DNA from 2 places in the Bacillus sp. JJ722 genome. Region 2 is predicted to be linked to the other one. Evidence: predicted binding sites of a transcription regulator. Region 2 holds the regulator's gene; the other holds the start of a gene.

Region 1 (8,178 bases), on a different contig from region 2:
TACAGATAATTCAACGGTAAATAAAGAAAAAGAAAAAGATAAAGTAGACAAACAAGATAAAGAAAAAGATAAAGAAGATAAAAAAGATAAAGATAAATCAGCTAAAGAGCAAGAAATTGCAGCTATTGAATCAAATGGAAGTAATACGATGTATGAGTTGAAGAATACAGACACTTTCAAATTGAAATTAACTGCAAAAGGCGATACATGGGTCAACATTAAAGATAGTACTGGAAATTCTGTCTTCCAAGGTTTATTAAAAGATAGTGAGAGCCAAGAAGTTGACTTAACAGATCAACCTAAGGCGGATCTTGTTATTGGTAATTCAATTAATACAGATATTTATGTAAATGATGAATTATTACAATATGAACAGAATCCAAATGAAAATGTAAGACAAGATATTACGATTACATTTACAAAAGCGGAATAGTATAGCTTTTTATCCTGCTCCATTCTGCGTTTCAAACGCCCATTTCAGAAAGAAGTATTTTAAAATGGGGAATAGTGAAAGGCAAGAACCTGATTCTCTCAACACTGAAAGGCGGAATCGGTTCGTTTAGGAAAAGGCTCGGTGTTATTAAGTAACCGAGGTAGCTTAAGATCGGTAGAAGATGAATGAAAACACCTCCACCGATCAAAGTTTACATTATAGGGAGAATTTTTCCTTCTTTGATAGGATGGGGAAAATTGTAAACAGGAATGGGAAGAACGAGGATTTGGTAGTTGTCCAACCTTACACCTGCCATGCTCGGAAACAAGCTGTCTCATTTTAGAAGTCATTTTCTAGATTTCTTCTGAGTGTTGCCCCTGTTTCTGTTGCATGGCTCCTTTTGCTCTTTGAAGTATTCATCAATTAGTTGGATACGTTTAATTCATCATTTTAAGTGCATGGCATTATTTTTCTATGTTTACATGCTTATTGCTTCACATTAATATTTTGACGTTTTTCATCTGGAGGTTTTTGGCTTTGAATTTACCTAATAAAATAACTGTATCAAGAATATTTCTAATACCAGTATTTTTAATTGTTATGCTGGTAGACTTTAATTGGGGAGATTTATCAATTGGTGGCTATGAAATGCCTGTTGCACACTTAGTGGGTGCACTGATATTTATATTTGCTTCAGTTACTGATTGGATTGATGGACATTTAGCGCGCAAACATAATTTAGTCACAAATTTAGGGAAATTTTTAGATCCATTAGCGGATAAATTGCTTGTAAGTGCCGCTTTAATTGTTTTGGTTGAGTTGGGTTCTGCACCTTCTTGGATTGTCATAGTCATTATTAGTCGAGAGTTTGCTGTTACGGGATTAAGACTGATTTTAGCTGGTACAGGAGAAGTCGTTGCAGCGAACATGTTAGGTAAAATTAAAACGTGGACACAAATCATCGCGATTGCTGCTTTGTTGTTACACAATTTACCTTTCGAATTTATTAAATTCCCATTTGCTACAATTGCATTGTGGATATCTATGTTCTTTACAGTGTGGTCGGGCTGGGATTATTTTGCGAAAAACAAAGAGGTATTCAAAAATTCGAAGTAATTATGGGAGAGATTGAATATGAATGCGGAGATTATCGCGGTTGGATCAGAGTTGTTGCTTGGACAAATTCTAAATAGTAATGCGCGCTTCTTATCACAAAAGTTGGCTGAGATGGGTATTAACGTGTTTTATCATACTGTTGTAGGTGATAACGGTGGACGATTGGAACAAGCTATCCAAATAGCAGAAGAGCGTTCTAACTTGATTATCTTTACAGGTGGTTTAGGACCAACGAAAGATGATTTAACGAAAGAAACAATCGCTAAACATCTACAAACTCCGCTTGTGATGGATGAAGTTGCGTTATCATCCATCATGAATTACTTTCAAAAATGGGGATATCCGGTTACAGAAAACAATAAAAAACAAGCACTTGTTTTAGAAAATTCTCATGTTCTACCGAATGATCATGGAATGGCTCCAGGAATGGTATATGAATCATCTACACATACTTATATGCTACTGCCAGGACCACCAAAAGAAATGGAGCCGATGTTTACTGTTTATGGCTCGCAGGCATTGTTGGACAGAATGACTGATATTGAAAGAATACATTCTCGTGTATTACGATTCTATGGTATAGGTGAAGCACAATTAGAAACTGAAATTGAAGATTTACTTGAATCTCAAAGTAATCCAACAATTGCACCCCTAGCTTCTGATGGAGAAGTTACGCTTCGAATAACAGCTAAGCATGCATTAATCGAAGTAGCTAAACAAATGATTGATGAAGTGGAAGCTAAGATTATGGAACGTGTGGGTCAATATTGCTATGGCGTTGATGATTCATCTTTAATGCTAGAAGTTGTTAAAAGTTTAAAAGCTAAGAATCTTACTATTTCATGTGCTGAGAGTTTAACGGGTGGATTGTTTCAACAAGAGCTAACGAGTTTTCCTGGGACAAGTCAAGTGTTTAGAGGCGGAATAGTTAGTTATTCAAACGAAGCAAAAGTAAGCTTATTAGATGTTAAAGAAGAAACATTAGAGAAATACGGAGCTGTTAGCGAACAATGTGCCAAGGAAATGGCTGATGGTGCCCGAGCTAAGCTTGGAGCTGATATTGCCATTAGTTTCTCAGGCGTTGCTGGTCCCGAACCATTGGAAGGGCATCCAATCGGAACTGTATTTATCGGTATTTCTTGTGTAAAGAATGGGACACGAGCTTTCAAGTATGAATTTGGCAGTAGCCGAGAGCAAAATAAGATAAGAAGTATGAAGAAAGGTTGTTCATTAATCTTAAAAAATCTATTAAATTACTAAACATAAATGAAGAAGGTGTTCGCTAAACGAACGTCCTTCTTCATTTTTTGATTCATCAGTTTTAGTTAGCTGTATAAATTTTCGTCTTTAATTCTTCAATTTGTTGAATATGTCTTTGTTCATGTAAGAAGATAATCTCAATCCATTGTTCTAATGATACTTCTTTAAACACAGGATGCTTTGCTGACTTTTCAGCCCAAATAGATGAGTCATGGACGGATCTTAGTACATTTACTAGCTTTTTACGTGAGTCATTCAATAATTCTAAGATTTGCTGAAGTTCAAATTTTATCAGTTCAGGTTGAACGATTTCGGGTGCATCCACTTTAAATGACCGATCCTTTAAGGTGTGGATTTTTTTCTCGTTTACAGGAATATTTTCGTTTTTGCTAAGCCCTATAGTAAGTCCCTTTGTAAATAGTAATTCTGATAGCACTAAATGATGGCAAACTTGTGCGATTGACCATTCTTTTTTTGTTACTTGTTCATTGAATTCTGCGTAGCATAATGAAGATATCTCGTTAATTAATTGTTCTCTTGTATGTGATAATTCTTTTTGGAAGATGTACATGAAATTCTCCTTCCCATATAAATCATTATTTCATGTATTGAATTCGATGAAGCATCTCATTTATCCTCTAAAAATACATAAATCCAAATTTTGAAGCAAACAAGAACGTAATTGCTTTTTTCACATCTATAAAGCTAGTATTTTGGTAAGAACTAGTACGTGAAAATAATCGAATAAATGTTCGCTTTTTGCTTGTCAAACAGAAGAAAAAAGTATATAGTATTTATAGTTACTAATAAATAAAAGCAGCACGCTTTATTCATAGATTATAGGGTTTTAATTAAAGGAGGAACTTTAGTGAGTGATCGTCAAGCGGCATTAGAAATGGCATTAAAACAAATTGAAAAACAATTTGGTAAAGGTTCTATTATGAAACTAGGAGAACAATCAGATCGAAGAGTTTCAACTATTCCTAGTGGTTCACTAGCATTGGATGTAGCTCTTGGAGTAGGTGGATATCCTCGAGGAAGAATTATTGAAGTATATGGTCCAGAAAGTTCTGGTAAAACAACAGTTGCTTTACATGCAATTGCTGAAGTACAGGCTAGTGGGGGACAAGCAGCATTTATTGATGCTGAGCATGCATTAGACCCTGTTTATGCTCAAAAACTTGGAGTTAATATTGATCAATTATTGTTATCACAGCCTGATACTGGGGAACAAGCATTAGAGATTGCCGAAGCACTTGTTCGAAGTGGAGCAATTGATATTATCGTTATTGACTCTGTAGCTGCTTTAGTTCCTAAAGCAGAAATTGAAGGCGATATGGGTGACTCACATGTAGGTCTTCAAGCCCGTTTGATGTCACAAGCTCTTCGTAAATTATCTGGAGCTATTAATAAGTCAAATACAATTGCTGTCTTCATTAACCAAATTCGTGAAAAAGTAGGTGTAATGTTCGGTAACCCAGAGACAACTCCGGGGGGGCGTGCGTTAAAATTCTACTCAACAATTCGTTTAGAAGTCCGTCGTGCTGAACAATTGAAGCAAGGTAATGATATCGTAGGTAATAAAACAAAAATTAAAGTAGTAAAAAATAAAGTAGCACCACCGTTCCGTGTGGCAGAAGTAGATATCATGTATGGTGAAGGTATTTCACGTGAAGGCGAAATTATTGATATGGGCTCTGATCTTGATATTATTCAAAAGAGCGGTGCTTGGTATTCATATAATGATGAGCGTCTGGGCCAAGGTAGAGAAAACGCGAAGCTATTCTTAAAGGAAAATGCTGCTTTACGTTTAGAGATAATGAAAAAGATTCGTGAACATTACAATTTAGATGGTGAACATATTGCGCCAGAAGATACAGAACAAATGGAATTTATTGATGAATAAATACCCCAAAGAGCTTCGCATAATCTCTGCGAAGCTCTTTGTTATGGTGTGAATATTACGGTGAGGAATCGGTAATAACTTCATTTAATGTTAATTTACAGGGAATTAAGAGTTTCAAGTGGTATTTCTAATATAAATTAGTTCAAAATAGTATTGTGATGTCTGAAAATTCGTGGCAGAACAGGGACAAACCCTTGACAACCAAATTTTGCACCTATACAATTAATATGTATATTTTACATTTTTTCAAATTAAGGATTTGTAAAAAAAAAGCCTATGTGCTGTATATTGAAGTTGCTTAACAATGTACATGCCGACATGACAAGATTAAATAATTCATAGCAAGAGGAGGTGAAAAGATGGAACTTTTTGTTGTCATCATCTCCATTTTGCTTGCTCTGTTCGTCGGTGCAGTTGTTGGTTATTTTGTTCGTAAATCCATTGCGGAGAATAAAATAGCTGGAGCAAAGAATGAAGCTGAACGTATTATCGAAGATGGGAAACGTGAGAGTGAAGCTCTTAAGAAAGAAGCCCTTTTAGAAGCGAAGGATGAGATTCATAAACTTCGTATTGATGCAGAAAGCGACATTCGTGAACGAAGATCTGAATTACAAAAACAAGAAAATCGATTATTGCAAAAAGAAGAGAATCTTGATCGTAAAGATGAAACGTTAGACAAGCGTGAATCCCTTTTAGAGAAAAGAGATCATTCTCTTAACCAAAGACAACAGCATATTGAAGACAAGGAAAGCAAAGTGGACGAGATGGTTCGTTTGCAACAAACAGAGCTAGAACGTATATCTAGTTTAACTAGAGAAGAAGCAAAAGCTATTATCTTAGACCGCGTTGAAAAAGAACTTTCGCATGAAATTGCTATTATGATTAAAGAAAATGAAAACCGTGCTAAAGAAGAAGCGGATAAGAAAGCAAAAGAAGTTCTTTCTCTAGCAATTCAACGTTGTGCAGCTGATCATGTAGCTGAAACAACAGTATCTGTTGTTACACTTCCTAATGATGAGATGAAGGGACGTATTATTGGTCGAGAAGGTCGAAATATTAGAACGCTAGAAACGCTTACTGGTATAGATTTAATTATTGATGACACGCCTGAAGCAGTAATATTATCTGGATTCGATCCAATTAGACGTGAAACAGCACGATTGGCACTTGAGAAACTCGTGCAAGATGGTCGTATCCATCCGGCACGTATTGAAGAGATGGTTGATAAGGCAAGAAGAGAAGTGGATGAGCATATTCGTGAGATTGGTGAACAAACTACATTTGAAGTAGGTGTTCATGGTTTACATCCAGATTTAATTAAAATTCTTGGACGTTTGAAATTCCGTACAAGCTATGGTCAAAATGTATTAAAACATTCGATGGAAGTTGCATTCCTATCAGGCTTGTTAGCTTCCGAGCTTGGAGAAGATGAAACGCTTGCAAGAAGAGCTGGTTTACTTCACGATATTGGTAAAGCAATTGATCATGAAGTGGAAGGAAGCCACGTAGAAATCGGAGTAGAACTTGCGACAAAATATAAAGAGCATCCTGTTGTTATTAACAGTATTGCTTCTCATCATGGTGATACAGAACCAACTTCTATTATCGCTGTACTTGTCGCTGCTGCTGATGCACTATCAGCTGCAAGACCAGGGGCGAGAAGTGAGACTCTTGAAAATTATATTCGTCGTTTAGAGAAACTAGAAGAAATTTCAGAGTCATATGATGGTGTTGAAAAATCATTTGCTATTCAAGCAGGTCGTGAAGTTCGAATAATGGTTAAGCCAGAGCAAATTGATGACTTAGAAGCGCATCGTTTAGCTCGAGACATTCGAAAACGAATTGAGAAGGAATTAGATTATCCAGGTCACATTAAAGTGACAGTCATTCGTGAAACACGAGCAGTCGAATATGCAAAATAATACTTGATTAAAGAAGGTAAGTTGTTTTATTTGTAAAAATAAACAGCTTACCTTTTTTGGTCGCTGTGTCTAGCTCCAGCGCCCAGCTCCTAGTGGACTTCATCATTCTCCCTACGATAAGTCAACTATGAAATGCTGAAACGGCCCGTTCAGCCCCGCTGGCATAAGACGAATCACACAGGAAATCCTGATTTCCGAAGTGATTTGGCTTATGACATGAGGGGCTGGCCGATGAAGCTAGACAATCGAATCGCTTATCAGCTCTTCGTGTTTCCTTTATCCCGTTAGAACCCAATTGGTTCAACTAATAATCGGTGGGGGATGGACGAAAATCCCCACCGATTAAAGTTTCACTTTATCTCAGTCGAAGGGCGAAAGAAGATACGGAGCAAAACGGGGCGCTTCCGCTTTTCTTGAGTATTTCTAGAGTAAGTTTAGTTCTTTTGACTGCTATCAGCGTGAGACAATAATATATGTTATAATTTCATACAGATTAATTTAAAGCTTTGTGAAGTAGAAAGGGTAATTAAATGAAACTTTTGTTTATTGGTGATGTTGTAGGTTCACCAGGAAGAGATATGGTACAGGAGTATTTGTCGAAGTTAAAAGAAAAACATAAACCACATATCGTTGTAATCAATGGTGAAAACGCTGCTGCCGGTAGAGGTATTACCGAAAAGATTTATCGTCAGTTTTTAGAGTGGGGAGCAAATGCAGTAACACTTGGTAATCACGTTTGGGATCATAAGGAAATCTTTGAATTTATTGACAATGCTAAGAATATGGTTCGACCAGCGAATTTTCCAGAAGGAGCGCCGGGATCAGGGATTTCGTATATAAGATGGAATGCTATTCAAGTGGCTATTATTAATTTACAAGGGAGAACCTTTATGCCACCACTTGATTGCCCGTTTATTGCTGCTGAGAAGCTAGTAGAGGAAGCGCGTAAGGTAACACCAATTATCTTTGTCGACTTCCATGCAGAAGCAACTAGTGAGAAACAGGCAATGGGCTGGTTTTTAGATGGTAAGGTCTCAGCGGTTGTTGGTACACATACACATGTTCAAACAGCTGATTATCGCATTTTACCACAAGGTACAGCGTACTTATCGGATGTTGGTATGACAGGGCCATATGATGGCATTCTTGGGATGACTAGAGAGCCTATTATCCAAAAGTTCTTAAATAGTATGCCTGCCCGTTTTACTGTTCCGAAAGAAGGACGTACGCAATTAAGTGCTGTACTTATCGATATAGATGAAAAAACAGGATCGGCTAGGAAAATTGAAACGATACAAATAAATGATGACCATCCATTTTATGAATAATGGATGATGGTAAAGAAGGCATTCACAATTGGATGCCTTCTTTTTAATTGGTGGTAAAAGCAAGTAGTATTTCTTCGAGTAAAAAAAGACGGGAGACTGTTTTTCGTAATTAAAGTAATAACGAGGACAAATGCTGAATATAGTAGCAATGGAAGTGATTTACCTGTCACATCGTCATATAACGATGAAGAAGGAATTGCACAAGGAGGAGCT
Region 2 (8,178 bases):
AAAAACCCAATTGCTATCCCTGCTAGTAAGGCAACAAGACCAACTAGAGTGTAAATCCACATAAGTATTTCCTCCTTCAAGTTGTCTACTAATTAGTGTACTAGACCACATGTTATTATACAATATTCATTCTATAATTTGTATTGTTTAAATAAAATTTCTCTGTTTAATTGGCTTTAACCAGCCATATCGTTCATGTACGAGGTCAATTGCTAGGAAACAGTTTTCACATTTACGTAAACATTCAAAAAATACCGTTTCTGCATCATAGCTACCTTCCGATGAAATATGCAATACTCGATTATGAATTTCTAATTGAGCTGAACTTTTCATCTTTTGATTTTTCCCCTTTGTTATTACATAATACAAGCCATTCATATTATATATATTTTTATTATAATACAAATGTTCTTCTAATGTTTGTTTGAGTGTTTTAACAGGGATATTATTCGTAATATATTCTATTTGCTTGCCAAGAATACGGGCATTCTCTCCTTTTGATTGAGCATAGTCTTGAAATAAATTAAAAAACATCCACTCTCTGCTTATATAATAATCCACTATTCGCTCATCTATTAAATAGATTTGATAATTTCTTTTCTCTATCATCTCTATCATTCCCTTTTAGACCAAGTATATAAAGGAAATGATAAGGAAATTGCTGATTTCTGTAAAAAAAACCCACTAGTTTTGTCGAGAGTAACAAATAGAGGAAATACTTTGTTTCTTTGCCTCTTTCGTTCTCTTCCTTTAAACACAAAAAGACAATTTATTAGTCTACAATTCCATTTTTAAAATCAACTAGGAAAGTTCATTATGAACATGATATCAAAAAACTTTTTGTTTTCTTTTATGAAAAATCCTTGTCTAGTAAAGACAAGGATTTTTTTGAATTGTTATAATTATTTTTGTAATAACGCTTTTACTTTAGAAACAACATTCTCTGTAGTAAATCCGTACTTCGCCATTACAATCTCTCCTGGAGCTGATGCACCCCATTGATCAATACATAAAACATCGCCTTCAAAACCTACATATTTATGCCAACCGAACGATGCTGCCATTTCGATGGCAAGTCTTTTCGTTACTGTTGGAGGTAGTACAGTATCCTTATACTCTTGAGACTGCTTTTCGAAACGATCCCAAGCAGGCATACTTACAACGGAAACATCAATACCTTCATTTGCTAATGCCTTTTGAGCAGCAATAGCTAATGAAACTTCTGAACCTGAAGCCAATAGTAAAGCATCAGCCTCTTCTTTGTTAGAAGGTGAAACTGTATAAGCCCCTTTAGAAACACCGTCATATGCATCTTGTGCTGACTGAGCTAAAGTAGGTAAGTTCTGTCTTGTTAAAACAAGTGCAGTTGGAGTGTCATTTGATTCGATTGCTAGCTTCCAAGCTGCAGCTGTTTCATTTCCATCCGCAGGACGAATGACAGATAAGCCATGCATTGCGCGCAATGCAGGAAGTTGTTCAATAGGTTCATGAGTTGGGCCATCTTCACCAACCGCAATACTATCATGAGTGAATACATATGTTACTGGAACTTGCATCAATGCTGATAGACGAATTGCTGGACGTAAGTAATCTGAGAATACAAAGAATGTACCACCGTACACTTTCAATCCACCATGTAATGCCATACCATTTAAGGCAGCACCCATTGCAAATTCACGAACACCAAACCAAATATTGCGCCCTTGATATTGACCTGGTAGGAAATCTTCAGTACCTTTAATCATTGTTTTATTTGAACCAGCAAGGTCAGCTGATCCACCAAAGAATGATGGAAGATTTTTGGCAATTCCATTTAATACTTCACCACTAGAAGCACGAGATGCTAAACTACTTCCTTCTTCGTATGCAGGGATTTCAGCATCCCATCCTTCAGGTAACACATTATTAACAGCGTCAACTAATTCTTGTGCTAACTCAGGATATTGTTCTTTATATGCATCAAATTTCTTATTCCATTCGGTTTCTTTTTCTTGTCCTGCTTCAACAACTGCCGATTCAAAATGTGCATACACTTCATTAGGAACATGGAAATCTTCCTCGAAAGTCCATTTATATGCTTCTTTCGTTAATTTTAATTCTTCAGCTCCAAGTGGCATACCATGAGCATCCGATTTACCTGCACGATTTGGTGAACCATATCCAATAACCGTCTTCACTTCAATCATAGTAGGTCGGTCAGTATCTTTCTTCGCCTCTTCAAGTGCTTTAGAAAGCTCTTCAATATCATTTCCATCATTAACTTTAATATATTGCCATCCGTATGATTTATATCTTTCTTCAATGCTTTCACTGAAAGCTTGGTTTAAATCACCATCTAATGAAATGTCATTAGAATCATATAAAACAACAAGACGACCAAGTTTTAAGTGTCCTGCTAGTGATGATGCTTCCGCAGAAACACCTTCCATTAAATCACCATCACCACAAATTGTGTATGTAAAATGATCAACTACGTTATATTCATCACGGTTATAAGTAGCAGCTAAATGACGTTCCGCCATTGCCATACCTACAGCCATTGAAATCCCTTGTCCTAGAGGACCTGTTGTAGCTTCTACACCTACTGTGTGTTTATACTCAGGATGTCCTGGTGTTTTACTACCCCATTGACGGAAATCTTTTAAATCTTCAATAGTTAAACCATAACCTGATAGATGTAATAGACTATACAAGAGCATAGAACCATGACCAGCTGATAATACAAAACGGTCTCTATTAAACCAATCTGGATTTTTCGGGTTGTGATTCATATATTTTGTCCATAGCGTATAAGCCATCGGTGCAGCTCCCATTGGCATACCAGGATGACCTGAATTTGCTTTTTCAATTGCATCGATTGACAGTGTACGTATGGAGTTAATGGATAATTCATCTACTTTTTTCAAAATGATATACTCCCTTTCATAAGTTCATTGGTACTTATTTATATTATCTATCTTATATAAGAAAGACAATATAAAAAAGCACTAATAATTAAAATGTTACACTTTTTTCAAAAAAAAGAATGCATCAACTAGCATCCTTTATTATTTGTCTTAATGTAGCCTTTTATTATTTTGTTTTATTTTTTTTAATTTATCAGGTGTTACATCATTTCCCTCTGGGTCGATGATCGTCATATGCTCAATTGTATTGGTCATAGACTTTCTGAAGGATTGCAAATATTCACTTCTTAACTTTGTTTGTTCTTTTGCTTCAGCAGGCGTTAATCCTACTGATTTCGATTTATTTGCAAGCTCATTAATACGAGCTATTTTTTCTTTTGACAACATTAGTAACGCTCCTTATTACTTTCATCTTAATATTGTCATGTTATAAGAAAATAGCCAATGTAGCAAGTATTACTTCTCTTCTTGATGAGATAGTGTATCGATATACTCCAAATATCTTCTATTAACTGTAGCTTTTGAAACATTGTATCCAAAACCTCTTAAAGTCGCTGCTATATCAGCAAAGGTTAAGTTGTTCTCTCTCAAGCGAACAATCTCTTCAATTGGTACAGTTTTCTTTTCAGGACCTTTTGATTGATCTTGATTTTTAATGTTTTTTTCCGGTCGGTAACCATTATCAATAGCTTTCTTCATGCCTCTACTAATCTTCATATTATGTAATTTTCGTTGATATTCTTCTACGATACCTACAATTTGCAAAACCATTGAATCAGCATCAGATAATTCCATTTCTCCTTTATGAGAGTATGTAAATAGTTGCACACCTTCTTTCATTAAAAAGTGCAATAGTGCAATCTTGGCATTCCCTCTTCCAAGCCTTGTTTCATCTTGAATCAATACAACATTAACGCTTTGTTCCTTTATACACTCTAGCAATTCAAACACACCATCACGGTTCAATTGGAAACCACTTTCCTGTTTCTTAATGACATGAATAACTTCCAATGACAAATCGTTAGCTAAAGCTCTTAATTCTTGTTCTTGTCTATGTAAGGAGCTTTCTTGAGCTTCCTTATCAGTGCTTACTCTACAATAAATAACCGCTCGTTTCATTAGCTATTACTACCTCTCAACTTATAAATAAGCAACTTAGTCTTTATTAGTGCTCATTGTCAAAAACTTCTCATTACCTTCTTTAACGGGAATACGTATAACATCTCCAATTTTTATTGATTCACCATTTATATGATTCACCTTCTCTAGATGAGATATAAACTGGGTAGTTTCCATATTATCATAATTGTATTCCTGTGCAATTTCCCACAGGGAATCTCCTTGAACAATTGTTACTTCAACATATTTTTCTGAATCATCAGCACTGTATTTAAATATACAGATTATAGAAAACATCACAATAAGTCCTAAAAACAGAAAGGAAAAGGCATTTTTCATAACAAAGTTTCTCATTATATACGTCTCCTTCTAATATACGAATATTCGTTCGTGTTTTGATAGATGAATTATAATACGAACATTTGTTTTGTGTCAAGAGCGTATGTTCTATTTTATTTTCAAATTCGACAAAAACATTCAAACATATGTTTGTCTATCCAAAAATTGCATGTTATAATTTATATAAATAGAAAGAGAATGGGGTGTATTAATGAATAAAATATCAAAGCGACAACAAGATATTCTTGACTTTATAAAGCTAGAAGTAAGAACAAAAGGTTATCCCCCTTCCGTTAGGGAAATAGGAGAAGCGGTTGGTTTAGCTTCTAGCTCTACAGTACACGGACATTTAGCTCGTCTCGAAGCCAAAGGTTTAATTCGAAGAGACCCTACAAAACCTCGCGCAATAGAAATTCTAGAATTAGAAGAAGAATCTTTTATTCCAAAGCGAAAAGTAGTTAATGTTCCATTACTGGGTAAAGTAACAGCTGGTCAACCTATTACAGCGATTGAAAATGTAGAAGAATACTTTCCTCTTCCGGAACATTTAGCTGGTTACGATCAACATGTATTTATGCTTGAAATTGTTGGTGACAGTATGATTGAAGCTGGAATATTTGATGGAGATTACGTCATTGTTCGCCAGCAGCAGAATGCACAAAATGGTGATATAGTTGTCGCAATGACAGAAGATAACGAAGCGACTGTAAAACGTTTCTTCAAAGAAAATAACTATTTCCGTTTACAACCTGAAAACTCTTCTCTTCAACCAATTATTCTTGATAGAGTATCTATTCTCGGAAAAGTAATTGGTCTGTATAGAGAAATACATTAATAATGTACGTTAGAAAAAGGCAAAACTATTTACTTGCAGTCGCTTGCAATGTAAATAGTTTTGCCTTTTATACATTAAAATAAAATCTACTAAATTAATTTAGTTCATTAATAGAGAATTTTATGATTTTTTTCTCCTTTAAAATCTTTATGATTTTACTATACAACAATTCTCCACTCCAGAAGCCAAGTCCACTTGCTAATCCTAATGGTAATACAAACTTTGCTATTATTCCTTGCACATTCACCAGATTCGTAATAAGAGCAATTAACAAAGCTAAAACTATATAAAGGCCGAGTCTAATAGCAGCTTGATGTTTAGAAACTTTTCTCCCTATATAGTTTGCTAAAAACGAGAACGGAATTCCTATAAAGATTACCGCTGGACTTACAATGATTATTCCAAACCATGCCATAATGAACATGTTACCGATACCCGTTGCAACCAGTTCCATGAATCCTTCTGAAATCCCTAATATTAGTAAATAAACAATCCCAGTGATAACAAAAGCTATAAACATACTAAAAATTTTTTCGGATGTTATTCTGATAAATTTATACATATTCGACTCCTATTTTGCTTGATCAATAGTGTAAACACGTTAATTGTATCACAATATTGCGGTTTACATTTAAAAGGCATACTATTAAAACCTTCAATTTATTATTCAGTAGCTTTTGGGCTAATTAACCCTCGATCTAAAGCTACATATATTATTGCAATAGCATCATCTAATGAAAGCTCCCTCTTCAGCAACTTCTCTCTATGAATAGAGCTAATAGCCTTATCTCCATGCACGTCTTTATTCTCAAATCGTTTAAGTACTCTTGCCGTAGCGTTTATGAAATCATCATTTGATGGTTTGTACACTTTCATATTCTTGTTATCATTTTTAGTTGGAATTTTCCCTCCCTCTTTAATAATTGTTGGTGTAAACGTAACTGTAAGATTTGGACGTTTACCATTTTTCAAATCATCTATTTTTAAGCCACCCGTCATTTCAAGATGAGGATAGTCCTTAAACGATTTCCAATCTCCTCCCCAGGCAAAACCTAGTGTTTTTGCAATAGCTGCTACCCTTTTAAATTTATCATCAACTGTATAATATACTTCGGTTGCATCTTCATTAGCTAGAACATAGTCTATTGCTAACCCATAATTATGGTTTGAACTTCCCGGCATCGCATTTGTAACGATTGCGCTTTTTGGATCTCCATAGTCTCTCCCCTTATAAACGTACGACTTCCTTCCTTTTCCGTACAACTTTGCTTGTTCTTCCATGCTTCGATAACCATTTGTCATTAGTACATGAATTCCTTCTTTATATGCTCTTTTAATTAATTCAACAGCGGTATCTTTTACAACTGGATGCACCAACCCCATTCGATTTATTGATTTATTAATAAGTATTTGCACTGTCATCTAACAACACCTACCTTAAGTTATTAATCTTTTTCTTCAAAAGAGTTTGTCCATTTATACTAATATATGAATTTCTTCTACTTTTCGTATAGACTATTAACTTAGTAAAATGATAGATGTATAAAACAATTAAGATATCTATAAAAACGACTCCCATTAACTCCCAAATGCATAAAAATAGAAGGCTACATGATAGCCTTCTATTTTTAAATTAATTAAATACTACGCTTCTTTATTTGTTGAGCAACTGTTTCCTTAAAATTACTTATTGAAACACTTGTTGAAATATCTTCGCCATATTTTCGAACATTTACTGTACCTTCGTTTACTTCATTATCACCTAGAATTAGCATGTAAGGGATTTTTTTTATTTGCGCTTCTCTTATTTTATAACCTAACTTCTCATTTCTTTCGTCAATTTTTACTCTTATTCCTACTTCCTTTAGTTCTTTTTGAACAGCTAAACAAAAATTCAAATGAACATTGGATACAGGAATTATTTGAACTTGTGTTGGAGCAATCCAAACTGGGAAAGCACCTGCAAAGTGTTCAATCAGAATTCCTAAGAAACGATCAATTGAACCATATACTGCTCGATGTATGACTACTGGACGATCCTTCTCATTATTTTCATTAATATAAGTTAAATCAAATTTTTCAGGCATTTGAAAATCCAACTGAATTGTCGCGCATTGATGACTTCTTCTCAAAGCATCTTTAATATGAAAATCAATTTTCGGTCCATAAAATGCTCCATCACCTTCATTTAGATAATATTCTATACCAAGACTCTCAAGTACTTTTTTCAATGCCGATTCAGAAGCTTCCCAGAGGATATCGTCACCTAATGAATCATCTGGACGAGTGGACAGTTCGACTGCATAATCAAAGCCGAAAGTTCGATATACTTCATCTATTAAATAAAATACTTGCTTAATTTCACTTTCGATTTGATCTTCACGAACAAAAATGTGAGAATCATCCTGGCAAAAAGTACGAACGCGAAGCAATCCGTTTAATGCCCCACTAAATTCATGCCGATGTACTTGACCAAATTCAGCAAAACGAATTGGTAAGTCTCTATATGAATATAGATTGTTTTTAAAAATCAGCATATGACCAGGACAGTTCATTGGCTTCATAGCAAAGTTCATAGAATCCACTTCAGAAAAGTACATATTCTCATGATAATGATCCCAATGCCCTGAATTTTCCCATAGCCTTTGATTCATCATAAATGGAGTTCGAACCTCTTCATAATAAGCTTTATTTTGCAGTTCTCGAGAAAAGCTTTCCAATTCATTTCGAATGATTTGTCCTTTTGGTAAATAAAATGGCATTCCAGGCGCTTCTTCTGAAAACATAAATAATTCTAGCTGTTTCCCTAATTTACGATGATCTCGTTTAGCTGCTTCCTCTAAGAAATACAAATAATCATTCAAGTCATTTTTCTTTTTGAATGCTACACCATATACTCGTTGAAGAACCTCATTATTACTATCTCCTCGCCAATAAGCACCAGAAACTCGAGTTAACTTGAACGCTTTTAAATAAGAT

The links. Region 2 encodes LexA, which represses DNA repair genes until DNA is damaged. Its sites were predicted from a motif close to CGAACATATGTTCG; they were not measured.
Region 1: the regulator LexA is predicted to act here: its motif matches at 3,551-3,564, upstream of recA (recombinase RecA).

The regions. Positions count from the first base shown of each region.
Region 1 covers NZ_JBALMO010000006.1:22,903-31,080, reverse strand. Annotated here, with positions in the region: gene V7014_RS01005 (helix-turn-helix domain-containing protein) at 1-433, shown strand, start outside; gene pgsA (CDP-diacylglycerol--glycerol-3-phosphate 3-phosphatidyltransferase) at 971-1,549, shown strand; gene V7014_RS00995 (competence/damage-inducible protein A) at 1,568-2,809, shown strand; gene V7014_RS00990 (DinB family protein) at 2,871-3,380, opposite strand; gene recA (recombinase RecA) at 3,678-4,715, shown strand; gene rny (ribonuclease Y) at 5,075-6,637, shown strand; gene V7014_RS00975 (TIGR00282 family metallophosphoesterase) at 7,168-7,965, shown strand.
Region 2 covers NZ_JBALMO010000145.1:1,990-10,167, forward strand. Annotated here, with positions in the region: gene V7014_RS17455 (YneF family protein) at 1-62, opposite strand, end outside; gene sirA (sporulation inhibitor of replication protein SirA) at 148-609, opposite strand; gene tkt (transketolase) at 903-2,906, opposite strand; gene V7014_RS17470 (DUF896 domain-containing protein) at 3,057-3,293, opposite strand; gene V7014_RS17475 (YneB family resolvase-like protein) at 3,363-4,025, opposite strand; gene yneA (cell division suppressor protein YneA) at 4,062-4,379, opposite strand; gene lexA (transcriptional repressor LexA) at 4,576-5,199, shown strand; gene V7014_RS17490 (hypothetical protein) at 5,294-5,761, opposite strand; gene V7014_RS17495 (M15 family metallopeptidase) at 5,863-6,621, opposite strand; gene thrS (threonine--tRNA ligase) at 6,837-8,178, opposite strand, start outside.